Regions from separate parts of the Mesorhizobium sp. LNJC394B00 genome, predicted to be linked through region 1. Evidence: riboswitches for the same ligand, from Rfam matches in the RefSeq annotation. Region 1 holds a riboswitch; the other holds the start of a gene.
The links. Region 1 has a riboswitch for S-adenosylmethionine ahead of X751_RS144925 (O-succinylhomoserine sulfhydrylase). Riboswitches for the same ligand answer to the same signal wherever they lie in the genome.

Region 1 (11,290 bases):
CGATCACCCTGACGGGCGAGTCACCGAGAAAGCGCGTCACTGTGGACAAGGGGCTGCCTCCAGATTGGTATGCCCGGATTCGGGGTACAAACCCACGAATACGCACTTGCTGCGCCCGCATCAAGGCAGGCGGACTGGCGCAATCGGTCGGGGTTTCCAACAGCCGTTTCCGAAGAGCTGTCCAAGGGCGATTGCCCGAAGCACGCCCGTCATGATATCGAGAGGCCAATGCGGGTATGATGTAATGGTAGCTTGTCAGCTTCCCAAGCTGAACGCGAGGGTTCGATTCCCTCTACCCGCTCCAGTTCCTATCCCACCTCCCGCAAGATAAAATCGTGCAGCATCTTGGCTGCCGGCGACAGGACGCGGTTCTTCACCGTGATCAGGCTGTAGGGGCGGACCTCGATGTCAAACTCGGTCTGGACGACATCGATGGCGCCGGCGAGACCGTCGGGGTTCTGGATGAATTTTGCCACCTGGATCGACACCGGGGCGATGGCGTCGGACTGCGCCACCATGACCAGTGTGAGCAGCAGCGACGAGGTGTTGAGGATGCGGTCCGGCAGGGCGATGTTGCGGTTCAGGAAATTGCTCTCCATCGCCTGGCGCAGCGGCGACCCGCCCGACTGGAACACCCAGTCGAAGGCGGCGGTGTCCTCCAGCCGCACCGCCCTCCCATTGTTAAGAGGATGGCCATTGCTCAGCGGGTGGCCGCGACGCACGATCAGGCAGGCCTTCTCGACGCCGATGACACGGGATTCGAACAGGCGCGGATTGAGGTCTTCGGGAACACGGGCGATGATGAAATCATGGCGCGTGGCGATCAGTTCGCGCGCCAGCACATTCGACGTCTCGACCTGCATGGTAATCTCGATGCGCGGATAGAGGCGGCGTATCTCGCGGATCGCCGGGACCGCCAGTTCGATCGCCGGCGCCGTCACCGCGCCAAGGAACACCGAGCCGCCCTTGCCGGCCTTGAGCTCCGATATTTCGCGGTCGGCCTCGCGCATTTCGAGCAGGATCGAGCGCGCGCGCCGGGCCAGCGCCTTGCCGTAAGGGGTGAGCGTGATGCCGCGCGGCAGCCTTTCGCAGAGCTTCACCTCGAGCACCGCTTCCATCTCGGAAATCATGCGCGAGGCCGCCGGCTGCGAGATGTTCATCACCTGGGCGGCAGCACTCACCCGACCGTGATCGTCGAGTGCTGCGATCATGCGCATGTGACGCAGGCTCAAGCCGCTACGCAGAAGTGTCTCGCCATCGCCCGGCAATTCATCGTAACCGCTTGAAATTCCCTGAGGACCTCGTAAAGCCGCCATGCCTTTTCCCGCTTCCGCCACTGTTCCAGCCCGATCTAGTCATATACCGGTTTTGGTATAGCAACCACCGAAGATCGCATTTGACAGTTATGGCAAAGGGTCACACTTTCGCGCGTCCTCAAGACTTGACCGTCGATGACGAGCAAAATCGTATCGATTTAAATCAAGACTGAGGGCCGATTGGGAGGATACCGGAGATCGATTATGACGGCGGCGGCGCTTTGGCGCATCCGCCCGACTGCGCGGCCCGCGAAGCCCCGAGGTGTCGCGTCCATCAACCAGGGAGAGTTTTACGTGAAAATCATCAAGACACTGGCCGCCGTCGCGGCCCTTGGCATCGCTGCCATGACCTACTCGGCGCACGCAGCCGACAAGGGTCTTGTCGGCGTGCTGATGCCGACCAAGACCTCGCAGCGCTGGATCAATGACGGCGATGCCGTCAAGTCCCAGCTCGAAGCTCTCGGCTACACGGTCGACCTGCAGTACGCGCAGGACGACATCCCCAACCAGCTCAGCCAGCTGGAAAACGAAATCACCAAGGGCCCGAAGGCGCTGATCATCGCTTCGATCGACGGCACGACCCTGTCGGACGCGCTGCAGAAGGCCGCTGACGCCGGCGTCGTCGTCGTCGCCTATGACCGCCTGATCAAGAAGACCGCCAATGTCGATTACTACACCACCTTCGACAATTTCGGCGTCGGCGTGATCCAGGCGAACTCGCTGGTCAAGGGCCTCAAGGAGCGCTTCCCGAACACCAAGCCGTGGAACGTCGAACTGTTCGGCGGCTCGCCGGACGACAACAACGCCTTCTTCTTCTACAACGGCGCAATCTCGGTGCTGCAGCCGCTGATCGATGACGGCTCGATCAAGATCAAGTCCGGCCAGACCGGCATGGACAAGGTCGGCACGCTGCGCTGGCTCGCCGCCACCGCCCAGGCGCGCATGGACAACCTGCTGTCGGCCAACTACTCGGACGGCAGCCGCGTCGATGGCGTTCTTTCGCCCTATGACGGCCTGTCGCGCGGCATCACCGCTTCGCTGCGCGCCGTCGGTTACGGCACCGACGCCCAGCCGTGGCCGATCGTGACCGGCCAGGACGCCGAGACCGCTTCGGTCAAGCTGATCATCACGGGCGAGCAATACTCGACCGTGTTCAAGGACACCCGCGAACTGGCCAAGGCCACCGTCGAACTCGTCGACAAGGTGCTCTCGGGCGGCAAGCCGGACGGCCTCGATGAAAAGACCTACAATAACGACGTCAAGGTCGTCCCCTCGATCCTTTTGACGCCGCATGAGGTCGACAAGTCGAACTACCAGGCACTGGTCGTCGACTCCGGCTACATCAAGGCCGACGAACTGAAGTAATCCGTTTATAAAGACAGGGGTCCTGCGCGACGCAGGACCCCTTTCCGTTCACAAGCGACCCCGGTATTGTTTCTACCGGACTTAGTTTGCGTGCATGTCGTTGCCTCAAACCGCAAGCACTTTGGAGCGACATGCAACAGGAGGAGCTTGCCCTGATGACGACGATTTTGGAGATGCGCGACATCACCAAGACGTTCCCCGGCGTGAAGGCGCTGTCGAACGTCAACCTCAGCGTCGAAGAAGGCGAGATCCACGCCGTGGTTGGCGAGAACGGCGCCGGCAAGTCGACGCTGATGAAGGTCCTGTCGGGCGTCTATCCCGCCGGCACCTATGACGGCCAGATCATTTTTCAGGGTCAGGAATGCCAGTTCAAAGGTATCCATGACAGCGAACACAAGGGCATCGTCATCATCCACCAGGAGCTAGCGCTGGTGCCGATGCTGTCGATCACCGAAAATATCTTCCTCGGCAACGAAAACGCCCGATACGGCGTCATCGACTGGGATGCCAACGAGGCGCGCACCGCTGCCCTGTTGAAGAAGGTGGGCCTCAAGGAGGACCCCAAGACACTGATCACCAATATCGGCGTCGGCAAGCAGCAGCTGGTCGAGATCGCCAAGGCGCTGAGCAAGGACGTCAAGCTTTTAATCCTCGATGAGCCGACCGCGTCGCTCAGCGAGAGAGACAGCCAGGCGCTGCTCGATCTTCTGCTCGAATTCAAGCGGCAAGGCATGACCTCGATCCTGATCTCGCACAAGCTCAACGAGATCAACCGGGTCGCCGACAAGGTAACCGTCATCCGTGACGGGCGCACCATCGAGACGCTGGCCAAGAAGGATATCTCCGAAGACCGCATCATCACCTCGATGGTCGGCCGTTCGCTAGACGACCGCTATCCGCCGCGCGAGCCCAAGATCGGCGAAGTCGTGTTCGAGGTGAAAAACTGGTCGGTCTATCACCCGCTCCATGCCGAGCGGCAGGTGATCAAGGGCATCGACATCAATGTGCGCAAGGGCGAGGTGGTCGGCATCGCCGGGCTGATGGGCGCCGGCCGCACCGAATTCGCCATGAGCCTGTTCGGCCGCTCCTATGGCCGCCGCATCACCGGCGAAGTGCTGCTCAAGGGCAAGCCGGTCGATGTCTCCTCGGTAAGCAAGGCGGTCCAACACGGCATCGCCTATGTCACCGAGGACCGCAAGACCTACGGCCTCAACCTCATCGACCATATCAAGCATAACATTACGCTGGCCAATCTCGACGGCGTGTCGCGCCACAGCGTGATCGACGACATGCGCGAACTTGCGGTCGCCAACGACTATCGCAAGAAGACCAATATCCGTGCGTCAAGCGTCTATCAGATGACCGGCAATCTTTCCGGCGGCAACCAGCAGAAGGTGGTGCTGTCGAAGTGGTTGTTTGCCGACCCTGACGTGCTGATCCTCGACGAGCCGACACGCGGCATCGATGTCGGCGCCAAGTATGAAATCTACACGATCATCGCGCGCCTTGCCTCGGAGGGCAAGGCGATCGTGGTCATCTCGTCGGAAATGCCGGAATTGCTAGGGATTACCGACCGCATCTACGTCATGAACGAAGGGCGCATGGTGGGCGAAATGCCGGCGGCGGAAGCAAGCCAGGAAAAGATAATGCGCGCCATCGTCCGGGGAGAAGGAAAAGCAGCATGAGCACCGAAAGCGCCCCCGCCCCGCAGGGCAACGTCGCCGACGAACAGCGCCCGCGCATCGCCGTCTCGGCGCTGGCGACGAATTTACGCGAATACGGACTGATCATAGCCCTGATCGTCATCATGCTGTTCTTCCAGTTCACCACGTCGGGGACGTTGTTCAAGCCGGTCAACCTCAGCAATCTGGTGCAGCAGAACTCCTTCATCATCGTGATGGCGCTGGGCATGCTGCTGGTGATCGTATCGGGCTATATCGACCTCAGCGTCGGATCGGTCGCCGGTTTCATTGGCGCGCTGGCGGCAAATATGATGGTCATCTGGCAACTCGGACCGCTGAGCAATCCCCTGGTGGTTTCAATCGTCTGCCTGGTCGCGGGTGGCCTGATCGGCGCCGCGCAAGGGTATTGGATCGCCTATCACCGGATACCGAGCTTCATTGTCACGCTGGCCGGAATGCTGATCTTCCGCGGCATTTGCCAGGCGTTGCTTGGCGGCGGCTCGTCGGTGGGTCCGCTTCCCGACGACTTCAAGATGCTCAGTTCCGGCTTCATCCCGGATGTGATCGGCCCACTGACGCTCGTCCCGCCGGTCGTGAACGCAGCCGGCAAGACCATCATGGGCAGCGGCGTGACCCTGCACATGACGACGGTCGTGCTGGGGCTGATCGCCGTGCTCGCCTATGCCTATTTCGGGGTCCGCACCCGGCGCAAACGAGAACGCCATGGTTATGAGGCCGAGCCCTTCACCCTGTTCGTCGTCAAGACGCTGGTCGCCAGCGCGCTGGCGCTGTTCCTGGTCTATGAGTTTGCCAGCTACCGCGGCCTGCCCGTGGTGCTGCTGGTCATGGGCGTGCTGATCACGCTGTTCGTCTTCGTCACCAAGCGCATGACCATCGGGAGGCGCATCTACGCCATGGGCGGCAATCCCAAGGCGGCGCAGCTGTCGGGCATCAACACCGAGCGGCTGACGCTGATGGTGTTCATCAATATGGGCGTGCTGTCGGCGCTTGGCGGCCTGATCATCGCGGCTCGTCTCGGCCAGGCGGTGCCGGCGGCGGGTCTCGGCTCGGAGCTCGACGTCATCGCCGCAGTGTTCATCGGCGGCGCCTCGGCGATGGGCGGCGTCGGCCAGGTCATCGGGGCGGTCGTCGGCGGCTTCATCATGGGCGTGATGAACAACGGCATGTCGATCATGGGCGTCAATGTCGACTGGCAGCAGGTGGTCAAAGGCCTGGTGCTGCTCGGCGCCGTGATCTTCGACGTCTACAACAAGAACAAGGCCTGACAAGCTTCAGGCGAGGCAAGCAGGAGGCATACGATCGCGGCGCAGCCGGCAAATTGTCGGCATAAGAAGTCCCCCGAGGGATCAAGTTCGCGAGCGCAATCCGGACGAAGAGTTCAACCCGTGGCGCGGCTAGGTCCGAGCCGCGCAGGTCAAGGTTTGCCAAGAGGCATCCAAGGCCAAGCACATGAGAGAGGATTTAATCATGCTGATCTCCCAGATCCTCGACGACGCCGAGACCATCCGCGTCGTCGCCCGCAATGGCGGCGGCAAGACCAGGATCATCAACGGCGCCCGCAGCGTCTATTCGCTGGCCATGGAAGCCGCGCGCACCGGAACGGCCCTCGCCGCGCTGATCGAACGCAAGGGGTTCGGTGAAGCGATAGACCTCGACGCCGTCTACAAGAAGGGCCGGCTGGTGTCCCCGATCAACCATCCCGATCCTGCGCATCTGCATCTGACCGGCACCGGCCTGACCCATCTCGGCTCGGCGGCGACGCGCGATTCCATGCACAAGAAGCTCAGCGATGGCGGCGAGGAGCAGCTTACCGATTCCATGAAGATGTTCCGCATGGGGCTCGAAGGCGGCAAGCCGGCCAAGGGCCAGACCGGCGTGCAGCCGGAATGGTTCTACAAGGGCAACGGCACCATGGCGGTGGCGCCGGGCGCCGCACTGATGTCGCCGGCCTTTGCGCAGGACGCCGGCGAGGAGCCGGAAATCGCCGGCATCTATGTCATCGGCGACGACGGCGCGCCGTTCCGCGTCGGCTTCACGCTGTCGAACGAGTTTTCCGATCATGTTACCGAGCGGGTGAACTATCTGTTCCTGGCACATTCCAAACTGCGCAACGCCTCGTTCGGGCCGGAAATCCTGATCGGCGACCTGCCGGCCGACGTCAGGGGCTCATCGCGAATCTATCGCGACAGCAATTTGCTGTGGGAAAAGCCGTTCCTGTCGGGCGAAGCGAACATGTCGCACACAATCGCCAATCTCGAACATCATCACTTCAAATATTCGGCCTTCCGCCAGCCGGGCGACGTGCATGTGCACATGTTCGGCACGGCGACGCTGTCCTTTGCCGACGGCATCAAGACTCAGGCCGGCGACGTTTTCGAGATCGAGGCCGCGGATTTCGGCCTGCCGCTGCGCAACCCGCTGGAGATCGAGCAGCCGGTTAAGGTGGCGGTGAAGGCGCTTTGAGGCAGCATCACAATTTGGGAGCCGGAAATGAACGGAATGCGGCTTGTCATTGTGTTCACGGGCGTGGCCCTGTTCCTGACCCAACCGTCGGTGGCCTTTAGCGCCGGCCAGTGCAGCCCGAAGTCCTATCGTGAAGCCCGTTTGGCGATGACGAGCCGTCTTCTAGCAACCGGCTATTCGAAAGCCCAGGTGAGCTTTCTGATGCGCAACACGGATCACACGACATCAGCGCTTCGCAGCGACAGGCTGAACAACAATGGCAAGGTCTGCGGCATCGACTCCGCTAAGGCCCATGTCCTCGGTTGCCTCGACAAGCAGTTGTTCCCGTTGAAGCGCGGCTCAAACGCTTCGCTCGACGAGGTCAAACTGACCGAAGGCTTTTGGGGCAGGAAACGTTTGGCCGCACGCGAACTGCTGTTTATCGGCCATTTTCATGCCTGCCTTGGAGCCGCGAAATCGTATCTCTTTCGCGGCTGACGCCGGCGGACGGGACTCAATAGATATCGAAATCGAAATACTTGGCCTGGATCTTCTTGTAAGTGCCGTCGGCGACGATGGCGTCTATCGCCCCGTTGAGCTTGTCGCGAAGTGCCGTGTCCTCCAGGCGGACAGCGATGCCGGCTTGCGTCTCGGTGCCCTTGACGTCACCGACAAGCTTGCAGCAGCCGTCGCTCGCCTTCTTCAGCCAGTCCATCAGCACGAATTTGTCGGAGATGACGGCGTCGAGACGGCCGTTCTGCAAGTCGGTGATCGCCTCTTCCTGGGTGGGGTAGAGTTTCGCCTCGGCGCCGGCCTTGCCATAGGCGTCCTGCGCATAGTCGGCCTGGGTGGTCGAGGCCTGCGCGCCCACCGTCTTGCCGGCAAGGGCTGCCGGTTCGGTGGAAGTGAGGTCGCTGTCCTTGGGCGCCACCAGCGCCAGCGGCGTCGTGTAGTATTTGTTGGTGAAGGCGACCTGTTTCTTGCGCTCCTCGGTGATGCTCATCGAGGCGATGATGGCGTCGAACTTTTTCGCCTGCAGCGCCGGGATGATGCCGTCCCAGTCCTGGGTGACGATCTCGCACTCGACCTTCATCTGCGCACACAGCGCATTGGCAATGTCGATGTCGAAGCCCTCGATCTTGCCGTCCGCGGTGATGGTGTTGAAGGGCGGATAAGCGCCCTCGGTGCCGATCTTCAATTTCTCCTGCGCCTCAGCCAGCGAGCCGGCCGATATCACCAGCATGGCAGCGCCCGCTGCCGATATGATCCATCTTGAAATCTGCATTTTGGTTCCCCTTGCGCGCCGTTCTCTTGCCGGCCACCGAAAGGCAGCCAAGCATGGTGAGGCAGCGCAGGCAAGTATTTTGCCTGACGGTGATCGAAGGTTCAGCCGGCGGGGCGGAAATGCTTGGAGAGCTTGAGGCCTTGCGCCTGGTAATTCGAGCCGAGATCGGTGCCGTAAAGCGCCTGCGGCCGCTTCAGCATGTGTTCGTAGACCAGCCGGCCGACGATCTGGCCGTGGTCGAGGATGAACGGCACTTCGTGGCTGCGCACTTCGAGCACCGCCCGGCTGCCGGTGCCGCCTGAGGCCGAATGGCCGAAGCCCGGATCGAAGAAGCCGGCATAGTGAACACGGAATTCGCCAACCAGCGGATCGAAGGGCGTCATCTCGGCGGCGTAGAGCGGCGGCACGTGCACGGCTTCGCGGCTGACCAGGATGTAGAACTCGTCCGGGTCGAGCACCAGTTCGCCGGCGCCGCTCTTATAGAGCGGCTCCCAGAAATCGACGGCATCCTGGGCGGCGCGCTTGTCGACATCGACCAAGCCGGTGTGATGCTTGCCGCGATAGCCGACCAGGCCGTTCTGGTCGCCGTCGAGATCGATCGACAGCGCAATGCCGCCGCCGGAAATGTTGGGCGGCTCGGTCGCCACCAGCATCTCGGCGCGGTGCAATTCGTTCAGTTCTGCCTCCGACAACAGCGCGTTGCCGGTGCGAAAGCGGATCTGCGACAGCCTCGATCCGGCGCGTACGACGATCGGGAAGGTGCGCGGACTGACTTCGAGATAAAGCGGCCCGTGATAGCCGGGGGCGATCTTGTCGAACTCATGGCCGCGATCGGTCATCACCCGGGTGAAGATGTCGAGCCGGCCGGTCGAGCTCTTCGGGTTGGCCGAGGCCGACACGTTTGCGGGCAGCGCCAGGCTTTCGAGCAGCGGCACGATGTAGACGCAGCCGGTTTCCAGCACCGCGCCCTCGGCGAGACTGAACTCATGCAATTTCAGCCGGTGAAGCTTGTCGGCCACCAGATGATCGGGACCCGGCAGGAAGGAGGCGCGCACGCGAAAAGCCTTGTCGCCGAGCCTGAGATCGAGGCTCGCCGGCTGCACCTGGTCGACATCGAGCGCGCGCGGCGACTTGAGCGCGCCGGACTGAAACAGCGCGGAAATGTCCTGATCGGGAAGAATGCCTGTCTGCCGCAAAAGGCTGGCTCCGCTCCAAGGTCGGTCTCTTTGTGGCAGGTTCTTGCCGCAAAACCGCTGGATATTATTGCGGAACCTGCCTGGTACAAACCTCTTAATGAAGCCGGCAATTGACGCAAGCGCAGGTGAGGTCTAAAGGGTCGTTATCCCGTGGTGATTTGGCCGGTCGGCTTGCAGCCACGTTAAACAAGTCGCTAAAGGACCGTCGGGCCGCAAGGCCATATGGACCGGTTGCGACTTTCGCGGCCGGTTTTTTTGTGTCTGGAACAAAAGCGATGAGCACCAAGAAGCGTAACTGGAAACCTCAGACCGCACTCGTGCACGGGGGAACGCTGCGTTCCCAGTTCGGCGAGACGTCCGAAGCGATGTACCTCACCCAAGGCTATGTCTACGAGACGGCGCAGGCTGCCGAGGCCCGTTTCAAGGGCGAGGAGCCGGGCTTCATCTATTCGCGCTATGCCAACCCTACCGTCGACATGTTCGAAAAGCGCATGTGCGCGCTGGAGGGTGCCGAAGATGCGCGCGCCACGGCGTCCGGCATGGCGGCGGTGACGGCAGCGCTCCTGTGCAGCGCCAAGGCCGGCGACCATATCGTTGCGGCGCGCGCGCTGTTCGGCTCCTGCCGCTGGGTGGTGGAGACGCTGGCGCCGAAATACGGCATCGAGGCAACGCTGGTCGACGGCACCGACATCGCCAACTGGGAAAAGGCGGTGCGGCCGAACACGAAACTGTTCTTCCTGGAAAGCCCGACCAATCCGACGCTGGAAGTGGTCGACATCGCAGCGGTGGCGGCGCTCGCCACCTCGATCGGCGCCAGGCTGATCGTCGACAATGTCTTTGCCACGCCCTTGCAGCAGAAGCCCTTGCAGCTCGGCGCCCATATCGTCGTCTACTCCGCGACCAAGCACATTGACGGCCAGGGACGCTGTCTCGGCGGCATCATCCTGTCGGACAAGAAATGGATCGACGAGAATTTGCACGACTATTTCCGCCACACCGGCCCGAGCCTGTCGCCGTTCAACGCCTGGACGCTGCTCAAGGGCCTGGAGACGCTGCCGGTTCGGGTGCGCCAGCAGACGGAAAGCGCGGCCAAGATCGCGGATTTCCTGGCAGGACGGCCGGAAATCGCCCGCGTCATCTATCCCGGCCGCGCCGACCACCCGCAGGCCGACATCGTCAAGAAGCAGATGACGGGCGGATCGACGCTGATCTGCCTCGACGTTAAGGGCGGCAAGCAGGCGGCCTTCGCCTTGCAGAACGCGCTCGACATCGTGCTGATCTCCAACAATCTCGGCGACGCCAAGAGCCTGATCACCCATCCGGCGACCACCACGCACAAGAACCTCAGCGACGAAGCTCGCGCCGAGCTTGGCATCGGGCCGGGAACGCTCAGGCTGTCGGTCGGTCTTGAGGATACGGACGATCTGCTGGAGGACGTTGCGCAGGCGCTGAAGGCAGCCGGATAGGCCGCGAGGCGTCACGCTCCCGACGAAACCTCTTCCAGTTCGGCCGTCTTGGTGCCGATGGTCATGATGTTGCCGCGCCAGTCGACGGCGCCGCTCAGCCAGCCGCGCGCCCAGATGGCGGGAAGCATCATGTCGCGGACCATCATCGCCGGGACCAGGCGCAGCGACAGATGCCAGCCCTTGGCCGCGGCCAGCGCGCATTCGGGAATGTAGGCCGCCGTCAGCACGGCCAACACCGTGGCCGGCAGGCTGATGCCGGCACTTGCGGCCGCCACCAGTGCCAACGCCAACGGCACGGCGACGCCGGTCAGGATCTCGGGTGCGAAAAACAGCGGGAAGGTGACGCGGCGCAACCGCGCCCAGCGCGCCTGGCGCGACCAGATGTCGGCAAGTCGGCGCTGCCCCAGTGGTTGCTCGAAAGGCGAGGCAACGAGATTGACGCGCAGGCCCAGTCCGTTGACCAGCTTGGTTGCAGCAGCATCCTCAGCGATCTCGGCGGCCAGCGCGCGGATACCGC
Region 2 (11,290 bases), on a different contig from region 1:
GGCATTGCGGGCGGCATTGGCGCCGCGCCATTTTGAGCCAACATAGATCAGCCGTGGATCGCGGATTTCGGCAAGTGCGGCTGCCGTACCGTCGGTCGAGCCGTCATCGACGACAATGTGTTCGAACCGGGGAAAATTCTGCGCCAGCACGCTCTCCACGGCGCGCACGACCTTGCTGCGGCGATTGTGCGTCGGTGTGATCACCGAGATCAGCGGAGCGAGGTCGGTTGCCTTGGACATGTTGCTTCGATTGTGCCCCGAAATGCCTGGAGGCCGGAGGTTTTGATGGTCGCCGTCCAAGCCTTACCCCGGGATGGCATTCGATTCGACGCTACAAAAAACCAGCGGCAATGTCATCACAAACTGTTGAGCCAGGACGCCGGTAAGCCGGCCGATTACCCCAGACGTAATCGACCGATGGCCATCATGTCTGCAGATTGCGCCAACGAAGCCGGTCGTCGGGCTTCGATCTCACAGGGAGTTCAGCCATGGCCGCCTACGCCGTCGCCCATATGCGTCAAGTCACAATGGGCCCGCAGATTGTCGAGTATCTGCAGAGGATCGACGCCACATTGGAGCCGTTCGGCGGCCGCTTCCTTGTCCACGGCGGCGACATGGACGTGGTCGAAAACGAATGGCCCGGGCATCTGATCGTCATCGAGTTTCCGGACAGGGCGCATGCGTGGGGCTGGTACGATTCATCAGCCTATCGCGAGATTCTGGCCTTGCGCACCGACAACTCCCACGCCGATGTGATCATCGCCGATGGCGTTCAGCACCCGCACAAGGCGACGGACGTGCTGGAATAGGGGCAAACTACCGCTTCAGCAAGAACACCGCTTGCTGGCCGAAGAAATTCCAGAACCACCATGGCATCGACAGGCCGATCTTCTGGCCGTTGCCGTCGAGCGCGGTGGCTTTCTCGACCGAAGCGCCGAGTTCCTCGACCAGATTGACGAAGTCGCGGATGGTGCAGAAATGGATGTTGGGCGTGTCGTACCAGGAATAGGGCAGGTCCGCGGTCACCGGCATCCGGCCATTGACGAACAGCGACAGCCGCACCCGCCAGTGGCCGAAATTGGGGAAGGAGACGATGGCGCGGTTGCCGATTCGCAGCAGCTCGTCGAGCACCAGCTTCGGGTTGCGGGTCGCCTGCAGCGTCTGAGACAGGACGACGAAGTCAAAACCCTTGTCCGGATAGAATTCGAGGTCGGTGTCGGCATCGCCCTGGATGACCGAGAGGCCGCGCGAAACGCATTCATTGACGCCGCGCTGTGACAGCTCCAGCCCGCGGCCGTCGACCTGCTTGGTCTCCTGCAGGAGTTCGAGCAGCAGGCCGTCGCCGGAGCCGACATCGAGCACCCGCGACTGCGGGGGTATCAGGTTGGCCACGACTTCGAGGTCGACGCGCTGGCTGCCATTGACGCTCATGAGGCGAGCCCCCTTGCGCGGGCCGCCGAGCCGATGAAGCCCTTGATGGCGGCAAACAGTTCGGGTTCGTCGAGCAGGAAGGCATCATGGCCGCGGTCGGTGTCGATCTCGACGAAGGAGACCGATGCGCCGGCGGCGTTGAGCGCATGCACGATCGAGCGGCTCTCCTCGGTCGGGAACAGCCAGTCCGAGGTGAAGGACACCAGGCAGAAGCGGGTCTTGGTCCCGGCAAAGGCATCTGCCAACCGGCCGCCATGATCGGCGGCGAGGTCGAAATAATCCATCGAACGGGTCATGTAGAGGTAGGAGTTGGCGTCGAAGCGGTCGACGAATGTCATGCCCTGGTGGCGCAGATAGCTTTCGATCTGGAAATCTGCGTCGAAACCGAAGGTCAGCGCTTCGCGGTCCTGCAGATTGCGGCCGAATTTCCGATGCAGGGCGGCTTCCGACAGATAGGTGATGTGGGCGGCCATGCGCGCCACGGCGAGCCCCTTTTCCGGGCGCTTGCCGTGCTCGAAATATTTGCCGCCATGCCAGTCCGGATCAGCCATGACAGCCTGGCGGCCGACCTCGTGGAAGGCGATGTTCTGCGAGGAATGGCGTGCGCCTGTGGCGATCGGCAGGGCCGAGAAGACGCGCTCGGAATAGCATGACGCCCATTCCAGCACCTGCATGCCGCCCATCGAGCCGCCGAGCACGCAAAACAGCTTTTCGATGCCGAAATGGTCGACCAGCATCAGTTGCGCCCGCACCATGTCGCGGATGGTGATGATTGGCAGGTCGAGGCCGTAGGGCTTGCCGGTGGCGGGATTGGTCGAGGCCGGACCGGTGGAGCCGAGGCAGCCGCCGATGACGTTGGAGCAAATGACGAAGAAGCGGTTGGTGTCGATGATCTTGCCGGGACCGATCAGCACTTCCCACCAGCCGGGCTTGCCGGTCACCGGATTGGTGCTGGCGACATGCTGGTCGCCGGTCAGCGCGTGGCAGACCAGGATGGCGTTGGTGCGGGCATCGTTGAGGGCGCCATATGTCTGGTAGGCGATCTGGAACGGCGACAAAAGCGTGCCGGCGTCGAGCTTCAGCGGCTTGTCAGGGCCAAAACGCAACACAGGGCTCGACGGGTTGTCGGCCTCGTTGTTGGTTTTTGTAGCGCGGAGCGCGGCCATGTGACTCTCCTTGCCCGCCGTCAGGCAATAAAAAACCGGCAATGCGATCGCAAAGCCGGTTACGTCACGCAAACGGCCCTTTAGCGAGTTGTTTAACGTGGCTGCAAGCCGACCGGCCAAATCACCACGGAACTGTTGCGTTCTTCTAGAACTCGTGCGGCCCGGCGTCAACGGCCAGCTATTGCCCGCCTCTCGACATTCGCGGCTACGGCTTGTATTTCCGCTGCGGCCTCCGGACGGAGGCATTCTCGATGGATTTGCGACATGGACAAGACAGCGGACAAGGCACGACCGACGCCCCGCGCGGGCATCATGGACATCGACGCCTATGTGCCGGGCAAGAGCACAGCACCGGCCGGCGTCGCCAAGGTCCATAAACTATCGTCGAACGAGAACCCGCTCGGCCCGTCGCCGAAGGCGATCGAGGCCGCGCGTGAAGTGGCTGCCAAGCTCGATGTCTATCCCGATGGCACCGCCCGCCGGCTGCGCGAGGCGATCGCCGAGGTGCATGGCCTCAACCCGGCAAACATCATCTGCTCCAACGGTTCTGACGAGATACTTGGCCTGCTGGCGCAGACCTATCTTGCGCCAGGCGATGAGGCGATTTTTACCGAACATGCCTTCATGGTCTACAAGATCTACATTCAGTCGGCGGGGGCCAAGCCGGTTGCTGTGAAGGAAACCGAGGAGCGCGCCGACGTCGACGCGATCCTGGCCGCGGTGACGCCGCGGACCAAAATCATCTTCCTCGCCAATCCCAACAATCCGACCGGAACCTATCTGCCGTTCCAGGAGGTCCGCCGCCTGCATTCCGCTCTCCCGGGCAACGTGCTTCTGGTGCTCGACGCGGCCTATGCCGAATATGTCAGGCGCAATGACTATGAGGCCGGCATCGAGCTGGCGGGCAGCGCACAGAATGTGGTCATGACCCGCACCTTCTCCAAGCTCGGCCTTGGCGGCGCGCGCATCGGCTGGATGTATGGCCCACTGCACATCGTCGATGCCATCAACCGCATCCGCGGCCCTTTCAACGTTAACGCAACAGCGATCGAGGCCGGCATTGCCGCCATCCGCGACCGCGCCCATGTCGAGCGCAGTTCGTTGCACAACGAGACCTGGCTTACCTGGCTGAATGAAGAGCTGACGAAGCTTGGGCTGCGCGTGACGCCCAGCGTCGGCAATTTCGTCCTCATCCACTTTCCCGACGACAAGAGGCATTCGGCTGAGGCGGCGGACGACTACCTCACCCAGCGCGGCTATATATTGCGGCGCGTTACCGGCTATGGCTTTCCCAATGCGCTTCGCATGAGCGTCGGCACCGAAGAAGCCAATCGGGGCGTCATCGATGCCCTCACGACATTCCTGAAAAGCTGAAACAATGACAGCACCGATGTTTGAAAAGATCGCGCTGGTCGGCATCGGCCTGATCGGCTCGTCGCTGGCCCGCATCATCCGCCGCGAGGGCCTGGCCCGCCATGTCGCCATCGCGACGCGCAGCCCGACCACGCTGGCACGGGCGAAGGAGCTCGGTCTTGGCGAGAGCTACACCACCGACGCCAGGGAAGCGGTCCGCGACGCCGACCTGATCATCGTCTCGGTGCCGGTGGGATCGTCGGGCGAGGTGGCGCAAGAGATCGCAGCGGCGCTGAAAAAAGGCGCCATCCTCACCGATGTCGGTTCGACCAAGGCCTCCGTCATTGCGCAAATGCAGCCCTATGTGCCGGACGGCGTGCACTTCATTCCGGGACACCCGCTGGCGGGTACGGAGAAATCGGGCCCGGATGCGGGTTTCGCCGAGCTGTTCGAAAACCGCTGGTGCATCTTCACGCCGCTGCCGGGAACCGATCCGGCCGCGCTGGAAAAGCTGTCGGAATTCTGGCGGCGCTGCGGCTCCAACATCGACACGATGGACCCGCAGCATCATGACATGACGCTGGCCATCGTTTCGCATCTTCCGCACATCATTGCCTACAACATCGTCGGCACGGCCGACGATCTGGAATCGGTGACCAAGTCGGAAGTGATCAAATATTCGGCTTCCGGTTTCCGCGACTTCACCCGTCTGGCCGCCTCCGACCCGACCATGTGGCGCGACGTGTGCCTGCACAACAAGGATGCCATCCTGGAAATGCTGGCGCGCTTTTCGGAGGACCTCGCCTCGCTGCAGCGGGCGATCCGCTGGGGCGACGGCGACAAGCTGTTCGACCTGTTCACCCGCACCCGGGCCGTTCGCCGTTCGATCATCGAGGCCGGCCAGGATATCGACGTGCCGGATTTCGGCCGGCAGGCGGTCGAGCACCCGGTGAAAAGTTAAATCTGTTTCAGACGGGCCAGGTCGCCGCGACCATGGCCATTGTCTCGGCCCGGTCCGGCGCGCCCAGCCGGCCGCCGAAGCGCTGGCATTTGAGCGCGGCCGCCGCGCTGGCAAAGCGCAAGGCCTGCTCGATAGGCATGGCTTCGGCAAGCCCGACGGCAAAGGCACCGTGAAACACGTCGCCGGCGGCAAGCGTGTCGACCGCCTTGATCTTCGGCGCCGCGATGTGGCGCACGCATCCGGCGGACCGGTCATGCCACCAGCTTCCCACGGCGCCGCCGGTAACCGCGACAAAGGCGTCTGTGCGGCTGGCGAGGTCGGCGCAGGCGGTTTCGGGATTCAGCGCGTGGCCGCAGACAATGCGTGCAGCCGTCTCCGAAGCGACGATGTGCGACGCCAGCGGCAACAGACGCTCCAGCACCTCCAGCGGCGCCGTGTCGGCGTCGAGGATTGCCGGGCAACCGGCGTCGCGCGCGGCGGTCAAGGCAAGAGCAGCGGCGCCCGGCCAGCGCACATCGACCAGCACGGCATCGAAGCCGGAAAGATCGGCGACAGGCACCGCCTCGGGGTCGGCCTGCGCCTTTGGGTCGTAGAAGGGCACGATGATGCGCTCGCCATGAGCGTCGACCAGGATCGCGGCCAGCGCCGAGCGGGCGCCTTCGACGCGGCGGACAAAGTCGCAATCGACGCCCTCGGCCTCGATGCCGGCCAGCAATTGGTCGCCGACGGCATCGTCACCTGCACTTGCCCACAGGAACACCTCGGCGCCGAGACGGCGGGCGGCGCAGGCAGCACTTGTCGCCATGCCCGAGGCGATCTGGATGCCGTCCGAGGCGATGAACTTGCCCTGATGCGTGGGCAGGGTTTCGACGCGCAGGATGGTATCCAGCGTCAGCGCGCCAACGCTCAGCAGTTTCACCGGTCGGTTCATGCGTCGGCTTGCTCGAGCATGATCTCTCCCCAAAAGCCGTTGCCGCTCTTTGCGATCATGCTCTGTCTCTTTGTTTTAACGCAATTCCGGACGGAAAACTGCTCACACTTTTCCTGGAATTGCTCTAATCGAGCGGCTTGATCTTGCCCAGCGGAATGAAGCCGAGCGAGACCTTGCCCTTCACCACCTTGAGCGGCATCGACGGTTCGTTGCCGAGCAGCGCCAGACCGGCAAAGCCTTGCTCGATCTGGCTCTTCTGCTCGGGGATTGCGGTGGCGAGGATTGCCGCCACGGCTTTGGGATCCTGCAGCTTGATCGTCAGGTCGGCATTGACCTGGCCGTTGGCGTCGACCGACACCGGGCCGGAGACGGTGATGCGCGCGGTTCCCGACGACAGATCGAGCTTGTGGATGCCGACCGCCTGGCCGCGCAGGCTCCTGGCCTGCGTCTTCATCAGCGCGACGCCGTTCTTCAGCGTCGCGTCGCCGCTGCCGTCGAGCGGCGGCAGCACGCGCCCGCCGATCGCGTCGGCGTCGATCTCAAGATCGGTGAAGCTTCCGGTATAGCCAAGGTCCTGACCGTCCGGCCGCAACTCGCCCGCCGCCGTTCCGGCGCTGAACAGTGAAACCGGGTCGGTGTCGTCGGCCGGATCGGTCTGGCCGGACAAGCTCTCGGCCTGCAGCGAAATGCTGCGTGGCAAGGGCCAGGAGAGCTTGGCATTGGCCTGCAGATTGTCCCAATCGATCCATAGCGGCGCCATCCCCGGCACCGAGGTGCGCAGCGGCCCACGCAACTCGGCGGCAGGCGACAAAGGCCGGATGAGCTCTGCAACGAAGTTGAAGCTGCCTGCCGAGGCGGCAACGTTCCTGGCGTCGTCCTCGTAAGCCAGATTGTCACAGGAGATGGCAAAACTCAGGGGGTAGCCGCTGACGGTGAGGTTGGCGCAGCCGGCCTCGATGCCTTTGTCCTTGAGCGAGGCCACCGCTTTGTCGGCTTCGCTGCTGACGCGACCGGCGACATAGAACCAGACCGCGCTGTAGACGCCGAACAGCATAACGACCAAGGCAGCGAGCCACATCAGCCGGCGGCGAAACTTCGACGGACGCTCGTCACTTGACGTCATGCTGCGGCTTTCATTAACGCGGGCGTGTTGCGGGTGGACTGTGGCTTACGCAACAAGCAAAAAGAACAGAAGAGCACCGATTCCGATGCGGCGGCGTCACTCTCGTGCAATCAGGCTTGGCGATATGGGCGATTTTTGGGTTTTTGGCTACGGCTCGCTGATCTGGCGACCGGGATTCGCCCATGTCGAGACACGGCGCGCGCGGCTTTACGGCTACCGCCGGTCGCTGTGCGTCTATTCCTTCGTGCATCGCGGCACGCGCCAGCGGCCGGGCCTGGTGCTAGGCCTCGACCGTGGCGGCTCCTGCATCGGGCTGGCCTTTCGCGTGCCCGGCGAGCTGCGCGATGAGGTGCTGACCTATCTGCGCGAGCGCGAATTGGTGACCAGCGTCTACCTCGAGCGTGTGCTCGATATCAGCCTCGACGGGAATGGGGCGGCCGCGGGAGAGAGAGTGAAAGCGGTCGCCTATATCGTCGACCGCCAGCATGAGCAGTATGCCGGCGGGCTCGACCCCGCGCATGCGGCAGGTGTTATCCGTGGCGCCGTCGGCCAGTCCGGAAACAACGAGGACTATGTGCTCAACACGCTGCAGCATCTCGCGGCGCTGGGTATCAGCGACCACTGGCTGGAAGAGGTGGCGAAGCGGATCGCCTCGTGAGCCAGTAGACCACGGCGAGCCTGCAGGCGAAGCTCTCGCGCCTTTGTGAAGCGCTGGCCCGCTGGAAAAATTGGCTGAGGCCTTTGACCTCGGCGCGGCGAGACCTAGCTTAGCTGCGGCCCGAAGCATTCGGGTCGCCCGCCGCCAGCCCCACGGAGCCCCGTCTTGCAAAAACGCCGTCTCGGTCAAACCGACCTTTCCATCGCGCCGCTGGTCCTGGGCGGCAATGTCTTCGGCTGGACCGCGGACGAGAAGACCTCCTTCGACCTGCTCGACCGGTTCGGCGACGCCGGCCTCAACGCTATCGATACCGCCGATGCCTATTCGCGCTGGGTGCCCGGCCACGCGGGCGGCGAGTCCGAGACCATCATCGGCAAATGGATGAAAAGCCGCGGCAACCGTGACAAGATCATCGTCATCACCAAAGTCGGCTCGGATATGGGACAAGGCAAGAAGGATCTGTCCGCTGCCCATATCGAAAGGGCAGTCGAGGCGTCGCTCAAGCGACTGCAGACCGATGTGATCGACCTTTATCTCTCGCATTGGCCGGACCCGACAACCCCTTATGAGGAGACGCTCGGCGCCTACCAGAAGCTGCTCGCTGCCGGCAAGGTCCGCCATATCGGCGCCTCGAATCTTGACGCCGGCCAGCTGCGCGCCGCGCTCGATGTTGCCAGCCTGCGCGGGCTGCCGCGCTACAGCGTGCTGCAGCCGGAATACAATCTCTACGACCGCTCATCCTTCGACGGGCCGCTGCATGATCTGTGCGTGGCCGAGGATATCGGCGTCATCACCTATTTCAGTCTCGCCAAGGGGTTTTTGAGCGGCAAATACCGTAGCGAGGCCGATCTCGGCAAAAGTGAACGCGGCGGCGGCGTGAAGGCTTATCTCAATGCGCGCGGCATGCGCATTCTGGCCGCACTCGACACTGTGGCGGCGCGCCATTCGGCCAAGCAGGCGGAAGTAGCACTCGCCTGGGTGATGGCGCAGCCCGGCATCACCGCGCCGATCGCCAGCGCCACGACGCTGGATCAGGTCGACAGCCTGGTGCGCGCCGCATCGCTGAAGCTCAGCGCGGAGGATCTCGTGGCGCTGGACAAGGCCAGCGCCTAGCCGCGCAGGTTCGGCACGATCGTTCAAGACGACGGCTGTCCGCCTTGCCACACTGTTCTCCATTATTGTGGAGAAGAGGCAGCATGGCCGCAGACATTCTTTCGCAGGCGCAGCCCTGGCAGCAATTGCTGGCGCTGGTGCTGGCGGCAACCGTCGTCATGGGCAGTCCTGGCCCGGCGACGATCAGCGTCACGGCGATAGGGGCCGCCTTCGGCCTGCGCAATTCGCTTCACTACACATCGGGGATGATTTTAGGCACGGTCGCGGTGCTGCTGGTAGTGGCCACCGGCATCAAGGCTATCCTCACCTCGATGCCGGGCGTAGCGCCAGTGCTGGCGGTCGCTTCCGCCGCCTATATTCTCTACCTCGCCTACAGAATAGCGACAGCGCCGCCGCTGGCCGCGCGTGACAGCAGCGCGGTTCTGCCGACCTTCCTCGGCGGCTTACTGCTCGCCGTTGCCAACCCGAAAGCCTATGTGGCGATTGCTGCGGTCCTTGCTGGCTCCGCGACCGCAGCCGGCGCCGATGCTCTCGGCATCCCGGCCAGGCTGGCGGTTCTCACCCTGATGATCGTAGCCATCCATGTGCTGTGGCTGCTGGCCGGCGCGGCCTTCGCCCGCACCCTGCGCCAGCCGCTGGCGTCGCGGATCATCAATCTGGCCTTCGCGGCGACGCTGGTGCTGACCACGGCGCTGGCGGCGTGGCCTTGAGCCGGCCCGCAGAAGAGATCAAGCTTTGGTCTTTTTTGTTTTGGCGCAATTCAGGACGGAAAAAACCGCTCACACTTTTCCTGGGATTGCTTTGGCGGCCGCGGCGAGTTCGGCCAGCCGCTTGACCGCCGTCGGCGGCATTTGCGGCGGGTTAGGAGCCTGCGATGCCTCGATCAGCAGCTGGTCGCAGGCGGCTTCCGTATCGCCGATCAGCCGGTCCATGAATTCGTCCTTGCCGAGCCCGGGCGGAATCGGCGGCAGGAAGCGGGCCTTGATGGTGCCGGGAAAGCGCAAGAATTTGCGGCGAGGCCAGTAGAGGCCGGCGACATGGGCGACCGGCACCACCGGGACGCCAAGCTGCGTATAGAGCTCGACAATGCCGTATTTGTAAGCCGGCTCGTCGCCCGGCGCTCGGCGCGTGCCTTCGGGGTAGATAATCAACTGGCGCGGATTGCGCCCCATCTCCTGCTTTGTCGAGGCAACGACCTGCTTCAGCGCCTTGGAGCGGCTGCCGCGGTGAACCGGGATCATGCGCATCTTGAGGATGTACCAGCCGAAGAAGGGGATCCAGGTCAGCTCGCGCTTGAGGATGTAAAGCGGGTCGTGGAGGAACGGAAAGAACGCGATCGCGTCCCAAAACGACTGGTGTTTCGGCGCCAGGATGAAAGAGCCCTCCGGCAGGTTCTCGACGCCGGTGATGTCGCTCCTGGTGCCGGCGATCTTGTCGTAGAGCCACAGGCTGGTGCGCGACCAGAATTTCGGCACGAACCAGGCGCGATGGCGTGGCGAGAGGAAGTAGTAAGGGGTCCAGAGGACCATCTGGACGATCAGATTGACATAGAAGACGAAGTTGAACGCCAGCGAGCGGATATAGAGCATGCGGGGAAGGGCCCGTTGAGGAGGTGTGCGTTGGTTACACCAAGCGCGGGCAAAAAGGAAACGCCGCATGGCCTGACATAGGCCGGCTCGCCACTGACTCAAGCCAGTCTCAACTCACCACGTCGCCTGCAATAGCCGCTGCTTCAGCCGCGGAGGGGCGAAATCGAGGAACGCCCTGAGTTTCACCGCCAGCAGGCCTTGGCCGGCATGGACGAGGCTCACCGGCCACGGCTGCGGCTCGAAGGGTCGCAAGACCGGGACGAGCACGCCGGAACGTACTGCGTCCGCGATCTGGTAGGAGAGCACCCGCGTCATCCCGGCGCCTGCAATCGCGGCATCGATTGCAGCTTCCGCCGTGTTGACGCGCAGCCGTGAGTGGATCGGCACGATCAGTTCGCCCTTGTCGCCGGCAAAGCTCCAGCTGGCGAGCGCTGCAGGCCCTTCGAAACTGATGCATTCATGCGCGGCCAGATCGTCCGGCGTCCGCGGCATGCCATGCGCGGCGATATAGGCGGGGCTGGCGCACACGACGCGACGGATCGCGCCGACGCGGATGGCAATGAGGCTCGAAGGCGCAAGCTCGCCGATGCGGATGGCAAGGTCGAGATGTTCCTCCGCCAGTTGGGTTATCCGGTCAGCCAGCGTCAGGCGAATGTTGACTTGAGGATAAGCCGCCAGGAATTCGGTGACGACAGGCAGCACGTGCAGGCGACCAAAGACGACCGGCGCGGTGATAAACAGGTCGCCGGTCGGCGTGCTGTATTCGCCGGCAGCGGTGCGTTCGGCTTCGCCGACCTCGCCGAGGATGCGGCGGCAGGCGGCGAGATAGGCCTGGCCGGCATCGGTCAGCGTGAGCTGCCGGGTCGAACGGTTCAGCAGGCGCGCCTGAAGGTGCTTTTCGAGGTCGGAAACCTTGCGGCTGACCGTTGCCAGTGGAATGCCGAAATGGCGGCCGGCAGCGGAAA

Region 2: it holds a riboswitch for S-adenosylmethionine, as region 1 does, so the genes downstream of both, X751_RS159015 (homoserine O-acetyltransferase) here and X751_RS144925 (O-succinylhomoserine sulfhydrylase) in region 1, are expected to answer to the same signal.

What each region holds. Positions count from the first base shown of each region.
Region 1 is NZ_AYWH01000005.1:395,824-407,113, reverse strand. Features, by position in the region: gene X751_RS144875 (DUF6460 domain-containing protein) at 1-49, opposite strand, end outside; tRNA gene X751_RS144880 (tRNA-Gly) at 231-304, shown strand; gene X751_RS144885 (LysR family transcriptional regulator) at 309-1,316, opposite strand; gene chvE (multiple monosaccharide ABC transporter substrate-binding protein) at 1,611-2,681, shown strand; gene mmsA (multiple monosaccharide ABC transporter ATP-binding protein) at 2,834-4,366, shown strand; gene mmsB (multiple monosaccharide ABC transporter permease) at 4,363-5,649, shown strand; gene araD1 (AraD1 family protein) at 5,852-6,847, shown strand; gene X751_RS144910 (hypothetical protein) at 6,875-7,324, shown strand; gene X751_RS144915 (ABC transporter substrate-binding protein) at 7,341-8,111, opposite strand; gene X751_RS144920 (2'-deoxycytidine 5'-triphosphate deaminase) at 8,213-9,307, opposite strand; SAM riboswitch at 9,448-9,525, shown strand; gene X751_RS144925 (O-succinylhomoserine sulfhydrylase) at 9,583-10,773, shown strand; gene X751_RS144930 (ceramide glucosyltransferase) at 10,785-11,290, opposite strand, start outside.
Region 2 is NZ_AYWH01000002.1:2,179-13,468, forward strand. Features, by position in the region: gene X751_RS159030 (glycosyltransferase family 2 protein) at 1-240, opposite strand, end outside; gene X751_RS159025 (DUF1330 domain-containing protein) at 489-809, shown strand; gene metW (methionine biosynthesis protein MetW) at 817-1,431, opposite strand; gene X751_RS159015 (homoserine O-acetyltransferase) at 1,428-2,597, opposite strand; SAM riboswitch at 2,658-2,735, opposite strand; gene hisC (histidinol-phosphate transaminase) at 2,862-3,971, shown strand; gene X751_RS159005 (prephenate/arogenate dehydrogenase family protein) at 3,976-4,911, shown strand; gene X751_RS159000 (sugar kinase) at 4,919-5,842, opposite strand; gene X751_RS158995 (DUF2125 domain-containing protein) at 5,967-6,965, opposite strand; gene X751_RS158990 (gamma-glutamylcyclotransferase) at 7,090-7,623, shown strand; gene X751_RS158985 (aldo/keto reductase) at 7,789-8,736, shown strand; gene X751_RS158980 (LysE family translocator) at 8,820-9,446, shown strand; gene X751_RS158975 (1-acyl-sn-glycerol-3-phosphate acyltransferase) at 9,516-10,325, opposite strand; gene X751_RS158970 (LysR family transcriptional regulator) at 10,440-11,290, opposite strand, start outside.